3 regions of the Paenarthrobacter sp. MSM-2-10-13 genome follow, and region 1 is predicted to be linked to each of the others. Evidence: riboswitches for the same ligand, from Rfam matches in the RefSeq annotation. Region 1 holds a riboswitch; each other region holds the start of a gene.

Region 1 (4,232 bases):
GTGTGCGCCGAGGTTGTCGTTCTGAAATGCGTCGCCGAGCCCGGCTGCCACATTCCGAGGGTGCGGATCAGAGGAACTCTGCCCGGCCTTCCATCGCCGAGGACGCGAGCGCGTGCTCCCGCCGGGGAATCCGGCCTGCCTGCAGCGCCAGCCTACCGGCGATGACAGCGTGCTTGAAGGCCTCCCCCATCTGCACCGGGTTCTGGGCCCGGGTTACAGCGGTGGCCAGCAGGACGGCGTCACAGCCCAGCTCCATGGCCAACGCGGCATCGGAGGCGGTTCCGATTCCCGCGTCGAGGACCACGGGTACGGAGGCCCGGGACACGATGAGTTCAATGTTGTGTGGGTTCAGGATGCCGAGGCCGGTTCCAATGGGTGATCCCAAGGGCATGACGGCGGTGGCACCCAGGTTCTCGAGCCTGAGCGCGAGCACGGGATCGTCATTTGTGTAGGCGAAAACCTTGAAGCCCCGGTTCACCAGTTGTTCCGTTGCATCCACCAGTTCCACGGCGTCGGGCAGGAGCGTGTGTTCGTCGGCGATGACTTCCAACTTCACCCAATCTGTCTCCAGCGCTTCGCGGGCCAGTTCAGCGGTCATCACGGCGTCCTTGGCAGTAAAGCAGCCCGCAGTGTTGGGAAGTACCCGGATGTTGTGGTCCACCAGGAGCTGGAACAGCGATCCCGTTTCGGCGGGTGAGTAGCGCCGCATGGCTACGGTGGTGAGCTCGGTCCCCGAAGCCAGGAGCGCTGATCCCAGGCCATCAAGGCTCGGCGCGCCTCCGGTGCCCATGATGAGTCGGGAACCGAATTCCACGCCGTCGATCGCCAGCACATCAGTGGTTCGACCGTCAATGTTTGCTGTTGTCATGGTTCAGCCTCCTTGGACTGCTGTTACGAGTTCGAGTTCGTCTCCGTCGGCCAGCGCCGTCACGGCCCATTGGCTGCGGGGCACCACCTCGGAGTTACGTGCGACCGCGACTCCCAGCTTGCCGCCGTCGGCCGCTTGACCGCGAGGGTCCAAGGCGCGGCCCGTGATCGCTGTGACCAGAGTGCTGACGGATGCGTCATCGGAGACTGCGTGATCGGTTCCGTTGAGTTTGATGTTCATGCTGTTTCCTTGGTGGGAGCGTGTGCTGCTGGTGTGAGTACTTGGGGAACTGAAGCGTTGCCCGCGAAGCGATCAGGCAGGAACGGAGCCCATCGAGGGTCCTTGGATCCGTTGATGAGTTCGCCCACGATCCTGGCGGCTACGGGAGTCAGGAGTACACCGTGGCGGAAGAATCCTGTAGCGATCACCAAGCCGTCAATGTCGCCGTGGGGACCGCTGACCCGTCCAAGCAGGGGGGCGTTGTCCGGAGTGCCGGGGCGGGCGCGGGCAGTTGCTTCAAGGAGTTCCAGTTCCGCCACTGCGGGGACCAGAGTTTGGGCATCCCTCAGCAGTTGATAGACGCCGCCGGCCGAGACTGCGTTGGAAGTCGCTGACAACCGGTCTTCGCGTTGCGTCGCTCCGATCACCACGGTTCCGTCGTCCCGGGGAACGATGTAAACCGGAACGCCTCGAACCATCCCCCGAACAGTGGACGTCACCAAGGGCCGGAGCTTTTCGGGGACGCGAAGCCGGAGGATGTCGCCATAGACCGGCCGCACTGGAAGGGTCAGTCCCTCAGGGAGCCCCGACACGTGGGATGCCCCCAGCCCGTTGGCCACCACAGTCTCCGCGGCAAGGACCACGACTCCGGATTCGAGTTCCACTCCGGTGACCCGCCCGCCATCTCGCAGCACACCGCGCGCCGGGGAAAGAACGGCGAATCCGTCATCGGCCCCGGGCACCCAGGAGGCGTCGTCAGGCGAATGGTTAGCCAATCCAGCCAGGATGCAGGCGGCGAGCTTTCGCGGATCCACTTGGTGGTCGGCGGGAATGTCGAAAGCGCAGGAAATCTGCGGGCTAAGGAGCGGCTCGCGGTTCCTCGCGTCCCGCAGGGCAAGAGGTTCGACTCCCAAGCCAGCTGCGAGCTGTACGTTCCTGAGGTCTGCGAGCGCCCTGCGGTCGGCTGCGTCGGCACCCACGGCGAGGGTGGGCGTCGTGCGGTATCCGCTGCCCGCTCCCCCCAAGTGCAGTCTGTCCACGAAGGAGGGCCACAGCCGGGAAGACTCAATCATCAATTCCAGGAGGTCTTCCTCCTGGTAATGCAGTTCGCTGACGGGTGCAAGCATTCCGGCGGCGGCGAACGTTGCGCCCGAGGCCGGGGCGGGGTCGATCAGCACCACTGAACGGCCCAGCCGCCTGGCTTCGTGGGCGATGCCCAGGCCTATGATGCCGCCGCCAATGACGGCCACGTCTGCCTGGATGGGGGTATGGCGGGGATCTGCCATTGGTTTCCTTCCCTACGCCGGTACTAGCCGGATCAGGTCAAGCGGTCGGCGCTGAAGCCCTCTCAGCCGGACAGTCATATGACGAATGTCGCGGCTCCCGCAGTACGTGCCCAGTTTAGAGGAACTACTCTGGTTTCCATGACCCAGCCTGACGCCCTCGCCTCTGCCCGCCTCTATTTGTGCACTGATGCCCGTCAACGGCAGGGCGATTTTGAAGACTTTGTGGACGCCGCTTTCGCCGGTGGTGTGGACATCATCCAGCTCCGCGACAAGACGCTGGAAGCTGCCGAGGAGCTTGAAATGTTGGCCGTTTTGCGGAGCGTCGCACAACGGCACGGACGGCTGTGGGCTGTCAACGACCGGGCCGATGTTGCCAGTATTTCCGGGGCTCCCGTGTTCCACATCGGTCAGAAGGACCTGCCTCTGACGGCCGCCCGCACACTCCTGCCGAATGTCACCGGCATCGGTCTTTCCACCCACACACCGGAACAAATCGACGCGGCAATTGCTACCGCCCAAGGTCCCTTGGGACTGGACTACTTCTGTGTGGGTCCGGTCTGGGCAACGCCCACCAAACCCGGGCGCGCGGCTGTGGGTCCGGGCTTGGTCACATATGCCGCAGAGGCACAGAAACGTGCAGGCGACGTGAAGACACTTCCATGGTTCGCCATTGGCGGCATCGACCACAGCAACGTTGAACAGGTGGTCGCCGCGGGGGCCAGCCGCATCGTCGTCGTGCGCGCCATCACGGAGGCAACAGACCCGACGGCGGCAGCGAAGTCGCTGCTGCAGGCGTTGGACACCGTTGAGCCCTAGCCGGTCCTGAGCTGGCCGGCGTCTACGCTGTCAGGCCAAGGCCCGTCATCCGGCGGGAATGCTTCCCGGCGAGTTCCGTCGTCAGCCGTTTCACCTCAGCACGCGAGTCCCCTCCGCTTCTCAGCGTTGGGCCCAGCCGCGGGTGCTCCATGCCGACGCGTTGCGCCTGCGTCAAGGCCTCTCCCACCAGGCGGCGGCCCCACAGTGCAAGGCGCGATGCCAGGCGTGGGTCATCACTCAGGGCCCTCCTCAGCAGAACCCGAAGGACTTCAGTGGCTTGATCGGGGGAAGCCACCCGTTCAACAAAATGCTGCGTTTGTGGGTCAAGGAACATCGCGACAGCCCTGTAGAAGTCCGACGACACAGTGTCGATCACATAGGCCTTCATGACGGATTCGAACCAGTCTCCCGGTTTGGTGCGCTCGTGGAAATGGTCGAAGGAACGCTGGAACGGCAGCATCGCATGTTCGGGGTCGACCCCCATCTCCACCAATCGATCGCTGAGGAGCGCGAAGTTGCCGTAGGCACCCACAGCGATCTTCGCCAGCACTGACCTGTCATGAAGGGTGGGAGCATAACGGGAGTCCAGCGAGAGCCGTCCGAAAGCAGACAGCTCGCCATAGGCCATGGCTCCAAGCAACTCCGCTGAGAGTTCCCTGGCAGAGGCTGCGGCGTCCGGGGATATGCCCATGAACCCAGCCTATCCCTGGCCGGGCATGAGATTCCCGGGGTTTGCGTTCTGCTTCCGGCATCGTTCCTACTAGGCTGGCTCGACGTGAGTTGACTGCCATGTGCCCTGCATACCGCCCGTCCTCCTCCTCGCACCCACTTCACTGAAGGAATTTCCATGAGTCACCCGAGTTACCCGCCCACGCCCCAAAACGATGCCGGATCAGGAGTTCCGCAGGTCCCGGCCGCGCCTTATGCTTACGGCGGCCAGTTCCAAGGTGGAGCACAGCCTGGCTACCAACCCGGACCGGCTTCAGGCCCTTATGGAACTACGGGCGGGGCGGTTCCGGCCAAGTCCTTCATGACCACCTGGA
Region 2 (4,232 bases), 340 kb from region 1:
GGGCGTCGCTTGTGACGTCAACCAGGGCAAGCTCGTAGTCAGCTCCGGCGGCGTGAACAGCCTGTCCTGCGAGGTCGCCCAGTTGTTCGACTTCGAAATCGGTGATGCCGTCAATCCGAACGGCCGGGCCGGTTACACCTGCACCCTTCTCCAAGGCTGCAGCCCGCTTGAGCGCTTCATCGTGGGTGGCTACAAAAACTTCGGCAAAGCCCATGGAAAGTACTCTCATTCCTTCGTGCTGACGGGGCGGCGGCACAGGATCCCGGAGGTTCCGTGCCGTCATGCCAAGCCTAGTGCAGCCGGGGGCGCGGACTGGTCCTCAGCGCACGGTGACGCGCAGCTTGTTCCGCCAAGGATCATCAAAGCGCAGCTCGGCACCGGTATGGTGGCTCTGCACACCGGCAACCTTGAGGCGATCAGCAAGCGCGGCCACGTCATCGGCGCCGGGGACTTGAATCAGGACCTCCCCCAGGCCCAGCGTGTCCTTTCGCGGGCCCGCTCCACGGCTGTTCCAGACGTTCATGGCCATGTGGTGGTGGTAGCCGCCCGCGGAGACGAAAAGCGCCTGGCCGTGCCAGCCTGCGGTGCGCTCGAAGCCCAGGGTTTCAACGTAGAACTTTTGCGCGGTCTCCACGTCACCCACCTGCAGGTGAACGTGCCCGACGCCGGCCGCCGACTCACGCTGCCCGGTCACGGCAGCTTCACTCAGGTGCTGCTGCAGGAATCGCTGCGGCGGGAGAGCAACGTTGTCCATGACAACGTTCTTGCCATCCCACTTCCAGAGGTCACGGGGCTTGTCGTAGTACAGCTCAATGCCGTTGCCTTCGGGGTCGGTGAAGTAGAACGCTTCACTGACCAAATGATCGGCGCTGCCTGCGAACGCGCGGGGTTCGTATTCGGCTGCCGTGGCAATGGTGGCGGCCAATGAGGGCTGGTCCTCGAACAGAATGGCCGTGTGGAACAGGCCGGCTTCGCCCCGACCCGGAATCTGCAGGCCAGCCGCGGGAGCGAGGTGGACGACCGGCTTGCCGACACGCCCCAAATACAGCCCGCCGTCTTGCTCGGCCACCACGTCCAGGCCAAGGGCCCGCTGGTAGTAGTCACTCATGACCTTCATGTCGCCCACCTTGAGCATGACGGTGCCCATGGTGAGTTCGGCAGGCAGAAGATCCTGGCTGGATGATGAGGTCATGTGAAGCTCCCGGTTCCGAGGTGGCCGCTTATCGGCACCTTCTTACCTATCTAAATTACTTGAAGCTTCAATTTATTCCTAACGCACCACGTTCCCCCGAATCACGATGTGCCGGAGTTCGTCCATAGTCCGCAGCTGACGCCGCGGATCCTCACTGCAGAGCACGACGTCGGCGCTGGCCCCTTCACTGATGCCCTCGGCTCCCAGCCACGCACGGGCACCCCAGGATGCGGCGTTCAGGACCGCAGCCGGCGGAAGGCCGGCGTCGTGCAGTTCCTTCATCTCCTCCGCAATCCGACCGTGCCTGATGACGCTGCCGGCATCAGTCCCGGCATACATCGAAACCCCCGCTTCGAAGGCCGACAACACACGCTCATGGCGACGCTCCCACAGACGCAGCATGTGATCCGCGTACTTCGGAAACTTTGGCTCTGCCTGCGCGGCAATATCGGGAAAGGTAGCGATATTGACCAGCGTGGGAACAATCGGCACCGACTGCTCCACCAAGCGGGGAAGGTGCCTCGGGAGGAGACCGGTAGCGTGCTCAATGCAATCGATATTGGCATCGAGCATGTCGTCAATGGTGTCCTCAGCGAAACAGTGAGCCGTGACCCTGGCACCTTCATCATGTGCCGCTGAGATGGCATCCTTCACGGTCCTGGCCGGGAAGGAAACCGCGAGGTCACCGACGTCGCGATCTATCCAATCGCCCACTAGTTTCACCCAGCCATCGCCGTCCCGGGCTTCCTTTCGTACGGTCTCAACCAGTTCAGCGGGCTCAATTTCATGCCCCAAGCCGCGGAGGTACCGCCGGCTCCGCGCAATATGCCGGCCTGAACGGATCAAGCGGGGCAAGTCCGATCGCTGCTGTACCCAGCGGGTGTCCGAGGGCGATCCGCAATCGCGGATTAACAGCGTCCCGGCGTCGAGGTCTGCTTGGGCTTGGGCCAGCGTGGCGTGCTCATCAACGGCTCCTCCAACACCGAGTCCGACATGGCAGTGAGCGTCAACCGAACCCGGCAGGACCCAACCGTCCAGCACTCTGTCCGGCGCAGAAGCGGGACGCTGGAACGTCAAGGTGCCGTCCACTGACCATAGCCCCTGGCGCTCTTCGTCCGCCGAGACGAGCACGGGTCCACTGAATTCGATGATGTTGGCCATGGCAAAAGCGTAGCCGGGGTGGCATGGCAGAGCCGGTTCCCACCATGTGACTGGGCGGTGGTTCGTAGCTGTGGTAGCTTCGTCTACGACCACACGGGAGCCCTTGCAGGGGCTGAGATCGGACTGATGCAGTCTGCGACCGTTGAACCTGTCCGGGTAATGCCGGCGAAGGAAGTGAGTATTCCCTTGAGCACCGCAGAAACACAGCACAGCCCTGTCCAAAATCAGTTCGGCATGGACCAAAAACAGTCCGTCACGCAATCGTTGCAGTCCCACTCGTTGGCGTGGCTGGAAGATCCGGACAACGGCATACGCGTCCCCGTCACCGCGATCGCCTTGGAGCCCTCCCCCAACGGGCTAGCCAATCCACCTTTGCAGGTTTACCGAACAGCAGGCCCAGGCAGCGATCCGGTGGTGGGGTTGGAGCCGTTCCGTGCACCGTGGATCGAAGCCCGCGGAGATACGGAAGCCTATTCCGGTCGGCAGCGGAACCTGCTCGACGACGGCAAGTCCGCGGTCCGGCGTGGGGCAGCGTCAGCGGAGTGGAAGGGCGCGCAACCCGTGCCGCGCCGCGCCGTGGAAGGTAGGACTGTCACGCAGATGCACTACGCGAAGCAGGGAGTTGTGACTCCTGAAATGCAGTTCGTCGCCTTGCGGGAGAACTGCGATGTTGAACTCGTCCGCAGCGAAGTTGCCGCGGGAAGGGCGATCATCCCGAACAACATCAACCACCCCGAATCCGAACCAATGATCATCGGCAAAGCTTTCCTGGTCAAGATCAACGCCAACATCGGAAACTCAGCGGTCACCAGCTCCATCGCCGAGGAAGTGGACAAGCTGCAGTGGGCTGCCAAGTGGGGCGCTGACACGGTGATGGATCTCTCCACGGGGGACGACATCCACACGACGCGTGAATGGATCATCCGCAACTCACCTGTTCCGATCGGAACAGTCCCTATCTATCAGGCCCTTGAAAAGGTTAACGGCGAGGCCAACAAGCTGACGTGGGAAATCTTCCGCGATACCGTCATTGAGCAATGCGAGCAAGGCGTGGACTATATGACCATCCATGCGGGCGTTTTGCTGAGGTACGTGCCGTTGACCGCCAACCGGGTCACGGGCATCGTATCCCGCGGCGGCTCCATCATGGCCGGGTGGTGCCTTGCCCACCACCAGGAGAACTTCCTCTACACGCACTTTGACGAGCTCTGCGAAATCTTTGCCCGGTACGATGTCGCGTTCTCCTTGGGAGACGGGCTGCGTCCCGGTTCCATTGCGGACGCAAACGACGCCGCGCAGTTCGCCGAGTTGGACACCCTAGCAGAGCTGACGCAGCGGGCGTGGGAGTTCGACGTCCAGGTGATGGTGGAAGGCCCCGGGCACATTCCTTTCCATTTGGTGCGGGAGAATGTGGAGCGCCAGCAGGAGCTGTGCAAGGGTGCGCCGTTCTACACACTGGGTCCACTGGTTACCGACATCGCACCCGGCTATGACCACATCACCTCGGCCATCGGCGCCACGGAAATTGCGCGCTACGGCACTGCAATGCTGTGCTACGTAACCCCCAAGGAGCACTTGGGGCTTCCCAACAAGGACGACGTGAAAACGGGCGTCATCACGTACAAGATCGCCGCTCACGCCGCCGACCTCGCCAAAGGGCACCCCGGCGCTCATGAACGCGATGATGCACTTTCCAAGGCTCGGTTCGAGTTCCGATGGAGGGACCAGTTCGCTTTGTCCCTGGACCCCGTCACAGCAGAAGCGTTCCATGATGAGACACTGCCCGCAGAACCCGCAAAAACCGCTCATTTCTGCTCCATGTGCGGACCCAAATTCTGCTCCATGCGGATCAGCCAGGACATCCGTGCAGAATACGGTT
Region 3 (4,232 bases), 490 kb from region 1:
GAACGGTGGAGCGGGCCGTTTGGCCCGCTCCACCGGTTCAGAACTTGTTGTTACTCTGCAGCTGCAGCAGCAACAATGTTCACTACGCGACGGCCGCGGCGAGTACCAAACTCAACCGCACCGGCCTGCAGTGCGAACAGGGTGTCGTCGCCACCGCGACCGACGCCTGCACCCGGGTGGAAGTGGGTTCCACGCTGGCGAACGATGATCTCGCCAGCGGAAACTACCTGACCACCGAAACGCTTGACGCCCAGGTACTGAGCGTTGGAGTCACGACCGTTGCGAGTGGAACTCGCGCCTTTTTTGTGTGCCATGTGAAATGCCTGCCTCTAAATTTCTGGGGAAACTGAAAAACCTGAACAGCGGTAACGAAAGTTACGCGATGCTGGTGATCTTGATCTTGGTCAGTTCCTGACGGTGACCCTGACGCTTCCGGTAGCCGGTCTTGTTCTTGAACTTCTGGATGACGATCTTCGGACCACGGAGGTCTTCGAGGATCTCAGCCGTGACCTTGACGTTGGCCAGTTCCGCAGCAGCGGAAGTGACCTTGTCGCCGTCAACCAGGAGCAATGCGGGCAGCTCAAGCGTGCTACCGGCTCCACCGGGGACGCGGTTCAGCGTTACGTAGTCTCCAACGGAAACTTTTTCTTGGCGGCCGCCTGCGCGGACAATCGCGTACACCACTTGGGTACTCACTTCTCTCGACGTTTATTACAAAATTTGCGTGCGGAACCTTGAACCGGAATCAGGCCTGGTTCGCGCTGTGCCTCAACGCCGTGGACTTCTGATCGAAGCCCGCGAGTCATCCCATGAACAATTCCAAGGGGCATAACCCAAGTGTTGGCGTAAGCACCGAAGATCAAGATTACGCTAGTTTGACCTTCGTCTGCAAATGAGGCCGAGTCCGGAGGCTACCTCGTGACTTGCGTCACCAGTTGATACGGACTCTCCCGGCACCGTGCCCATACAGCCTACCGTGTTTGCGCGAGATTAACGCGATTCGGCCAGCGACGCGCGGAAGTGTCCCCGCAATCGCATCGAATCCGCCCAAGGGAACCCTGCCAAAGTGACGCCCGGCAAACTCAGGCAAACAGCCTGGGAGCATCGAAGAATGCGGTCTCGTAACGGCAGGACTGGGTGAAGGCCTCCATCATCGCGGCCCTCTCCGTATCAGAAGCCGCGACCGCCGCAGCATCCGTGAGGCTGATCGCTTTCCGCGTTGCCGCGGCGAAGTCCTCGTCAGCGTAGGTCGTCAGCCAGTCGGCATACGCATGGTCCGCCGCGGCGCCCGCATTCAGGTAATTGGCATGGAGCTGCCGCCCCACCTCCGCGTACAACCAGAAGCAAGGAAGTATTGCGGCGAGAACCACGGCGTAACTGCCGGAAGCGGACGTTGCCAGCAAATGGTCCACGTAGGACTTGGTGACCGGCCCCAGTGCGGTCGGCGCTTCACGGCTGCTTAGCCACGTCCTGTGCAACTCCGACTCTACCTCCAGGCATTGCTGCGATGACCTGGCCCAGAACAGTTGCTCTTCTTCCGTGGGGGCCAGGGCGCCGGCACGTGCCAAGACCCGGGAGTACCCGTTGAGGTAGATCGCATCCTGGGCGAGGTAGTAAGTGAAATCACGTTCAAGGAGTTCGCCGGATTGGAGTTGCTGAATAAAGGGAAGTCCATGAATGGATTCGAGTTCCGGAACGGCCGCCTCCCACAAAGCCGCAGCGAAGGCGCCCGGGGCTGACGCTCGCTGGAGGTGATGGAAGTGATGCACCGGACCGTTCCCCCGGCCTACCTGGAGTTCCGCCGAGGCTGTCAAAGCTCCGAGTAGCCAGGGCTTTACTTCCCGCAGTGATGTTTCCCAGTTGCCCGTGCGGGCCTGGACGGTGGCCAGGGCGGACGAAAGAGAGCAACCTGTTCCGTGGCTGTTGCGCGTCGCCACGCGGGGACCTGATACCTCCACAACATCCCGTGACAAAAGCCCTGTGGTGTTCACCAAGGCATCCGGGCATTCCGGGCCCGGCAAGTGGCCACCCTTGACCAGAACTGTGTTTCCGTACTCCGCAGCAAGCCGCTTGCCTTGCTCCAGTGCCGAAGCCCAGTCTGCTGCCTCAGGCTCCCCCAGCAGCATGGCAAGCTCAGGAACATTGGGAGTAATGAGGTGGGCAAGGGGTAGCAGTGAACGCAGGGCATTCTCCGCGGACTCCCGCAGCAGCCGGTCGCCACTGGTGGCCACCATCACCGGATCAAGAACCACGACGGCGGGGCGCACCTCTTCGAGCCAGTCCCGGACCTGGGCAATGACGGCAGCATCGCCGAGCATTCCGATCTTGACGGCATCAACGATGATGTCGCCGCTAATTGCTTCCAGTTGTTGACGCAGGAAATGCGCCGGAGGGACGTGGACTGCGCTCACCCCCACTGTGTTTTGCGCGGTGAGAGCCGTAATGGCAGCCATGCCGTACCCACCCAACGCTGCAATGCTCTTCAGGTCCGCCTGAATTCCGGCACCGCCGGAAGGGTCCGAACCGGCAATAGTGAGAACGCGCGGGACCTGGCGGGCTGACGTGTGAGCGTCCAGCGGGTATACCGAGTGGAGCGGGTACACAGATGAATGTAGTGATGCAGCCATGAGGACATCCCTTCGCCGGTGCTAACCGGACAGGTTCAACGGGTCTGGATCTCAGCCGGGCCCATCGCCCGGCACCCCGTGTCAGTCCCCTAGCCTAGCCGGGAAGCCTGGTGCTGCAGGTACCGAACCATCCGGGAGCCCGGATGTGACCGTGGAACGCGTCCCCCGCCAAGGATTCAAGGCAACGCGAAAGGGCCCTGCGCTACCGCCGGAGGCAGGTAGCGCAGGGCCCTTTCAGCCGATGTTGGCCGCGGAGAGCGGCTCGGCCGTGACTAAAGCTCCGAGGCTGGAACCCCGACTCCTAGAATGATGGGCTCGGAGGCCGGCGCCTTCTTGACTGGCTCCACGGGCGCCTTGGCCTCATGGGACGAGCCCTGGGGGGCCGAGGCCGTCACCACATGGTGCTCGACGCTGGTTTCATTGGCCGCACCCTGAGCCCGGCTGGCACTGCGGTTGCGACGACCACGACGACCCCGCGGAGATGCCGAAGCCTCAGGATCTTCCTCAACCCGCGCCGGTGCGTCAGCCTTCCGGGCCACAGCAGGCTCCTGTACGGCCAGCGGAGCGGGTTGTTCCTCAGATGCCGGAGCGGCGCCAAGGTGGGAGAACGCTTCCGCCAGGAGGTCCAGGCTCATGGCAGGCTTGTTTGCCTGCGGTTCCTCGTGATGCTCCACGAACGGCAACGCAACTTCTTCTCCGCCGAAGCGCAGGACCGGAGTGGACCTGGCTTCCTGGGCGGCTGCATCGCGGTTGGCGGCTTCATGTGCTGATGCCCCCGCTTCGTTGCCGGCTGAGGTTCCGGATCCGGCGTCGGCCGTCCCTTGGTGTTGGCCGGCCGCCCGTGCCTGCTCTTCTGCACGGTGAACTTCGTCGTCGTGCAGGTGCGCGGCGTGCGCCGCAGCGGCAATGGTTGCCAGGGCAGCCCTGGTGGCCTCCGCCTTGGCCTGCCGGGCAGGATCCTGCGGTTCAGTCGGGGTCGCGGGGGCAACCGGGGTAGTCGTCGTCGTATGGACCTGTGCAGGGGTTTCGGCTACGGCCTGTCCCCCACCCTTCCCGCGGCGGCGTTTGCGTTCCGTCCGTGCAGCGGGCTGCTGTACCTCGGAGTGCGGGCGGTGTTGCTCGGCTGCCACCACGTTGGCGCGCCGGTGTTCAACGGGCTCGTCGTGCGTGACAACGCCCCGGCCGGCGCAGTGCTCGCACTGCTCACCGAATACCTCAAGAAGGCCGGTGCCCATGCGCTTACGTGTCATCTGGACCAAGCCCAGGGACGTCACCTCGGCCACTTGGTGCTTGGTGCGGTCCCGGCCCAGGCACTCCACCATGCGTCGCAGGACGAGGTCGCGGTTGGATTCGAGGACCATGTCGATGAAGTCGATGACGATGATGCCGCCGATGTCGCGCAGACGGAGCTGGCGCACCACTTCCTCGGCCGCTTCAAGGTTGTTTTTGGTGACCGTTTCTTCAAGGTTTCCACCGCTGCCGGTGAATTTGCCGGTGTTGACGTCCACCACAGTCATGGCCTCGGTACGGTCGATGACCAACGAACCACCGGACGGGAGGAAGACCTTACGTTCCAGGGCTTTATGGATCTGCTCGTCGATGCGC

What was found. A riboswitch is a leader RNA that binds a small molecule or an ion and turns the genes downstream of it on or off. The one in region 1 is predicted to bind thiamine pyrophosphate.
Region 2: another riboswitch for thiamine pyrophosphate. It lies ahead of thiC (phosphomethylpyrimidine synthase ThiC); the one in region 1 lies ahead of thiO (glycine oxidase ThiO).
Region 3: another riboswitch for thiamine pyrophosphate. It lies ahead of thiD (bifunctional hydroxymethylpyrimidine kinase/phosphomethylpyrimidine kinase); the one in region 1 lies ahead of thiO (glycine oxidase ThiO).

The regions. Positions count from the first base shown of each region.
Region 1 covers NZ_JAAOXO010000001.1:338,018-342,249, reverse strand. The annotation lists gene HAV21_RS01685 (thiazole synthase) at 68-868, opposite strand; gene thiS (sulfur carrier protein ThiS) at 872-1,108, opposite strand; gene thiO (glycine oxidase ThiO) at 1,105-2,373, opposite strand; TPP riboswitch at 2,366-2,484, opposite strand; gene thiE (thiamine phosphate synthase) at 2,512-3,189, shown strand; gene HAV21_RS01665 (ferritin-like fold-containing protein) at 3,212-3,880, opposite strand; gene HAV21_RS01660 (TM2 domain-containing protein) at 4,037-4,232, shown strand, end outside.
Region 2 covers NZ_JAAOXO010000001.1:681,918-686,149, reverse strand. The annotation lists gene HAV21_RS03190 (hypothetical protein) at 1-229, opposite strand, end outside; gene HAV21_RS03185 (VOC family protein) at 320-1,192, opposite strand; gene HAV21_RS03180 (amidohydrolase family protein) at 1,271-2,353, opposite strand; TPP riboswitch at 2,437-2,544, shown strand; gene thiC (phosphomethylpyrimidine synthase ThiC) at 2,588-4,232, shown strand, end outside.
Region 3 covers NZ_JAAOXO010000001.1:826,968-831,199, reverse strand. The annotation lists gene rpmA (50S ribosomal protein L27) at 51-314, opposite strand; gene rplU (50S ribosomal protein L21) at 376-684, opposite strand; gene thiD (bifunctional hydroxymethylpyrimidine kinase/phosphomethylpyrimidine kinase) at 1,083-2,627, opposite strand; TPP riboswitch at 2,618-2,716, opposite strand; gene HAV21_RS03995 (Rne/Rng family ribonuclease) at 2,900-4,232, opposite strand, start outside.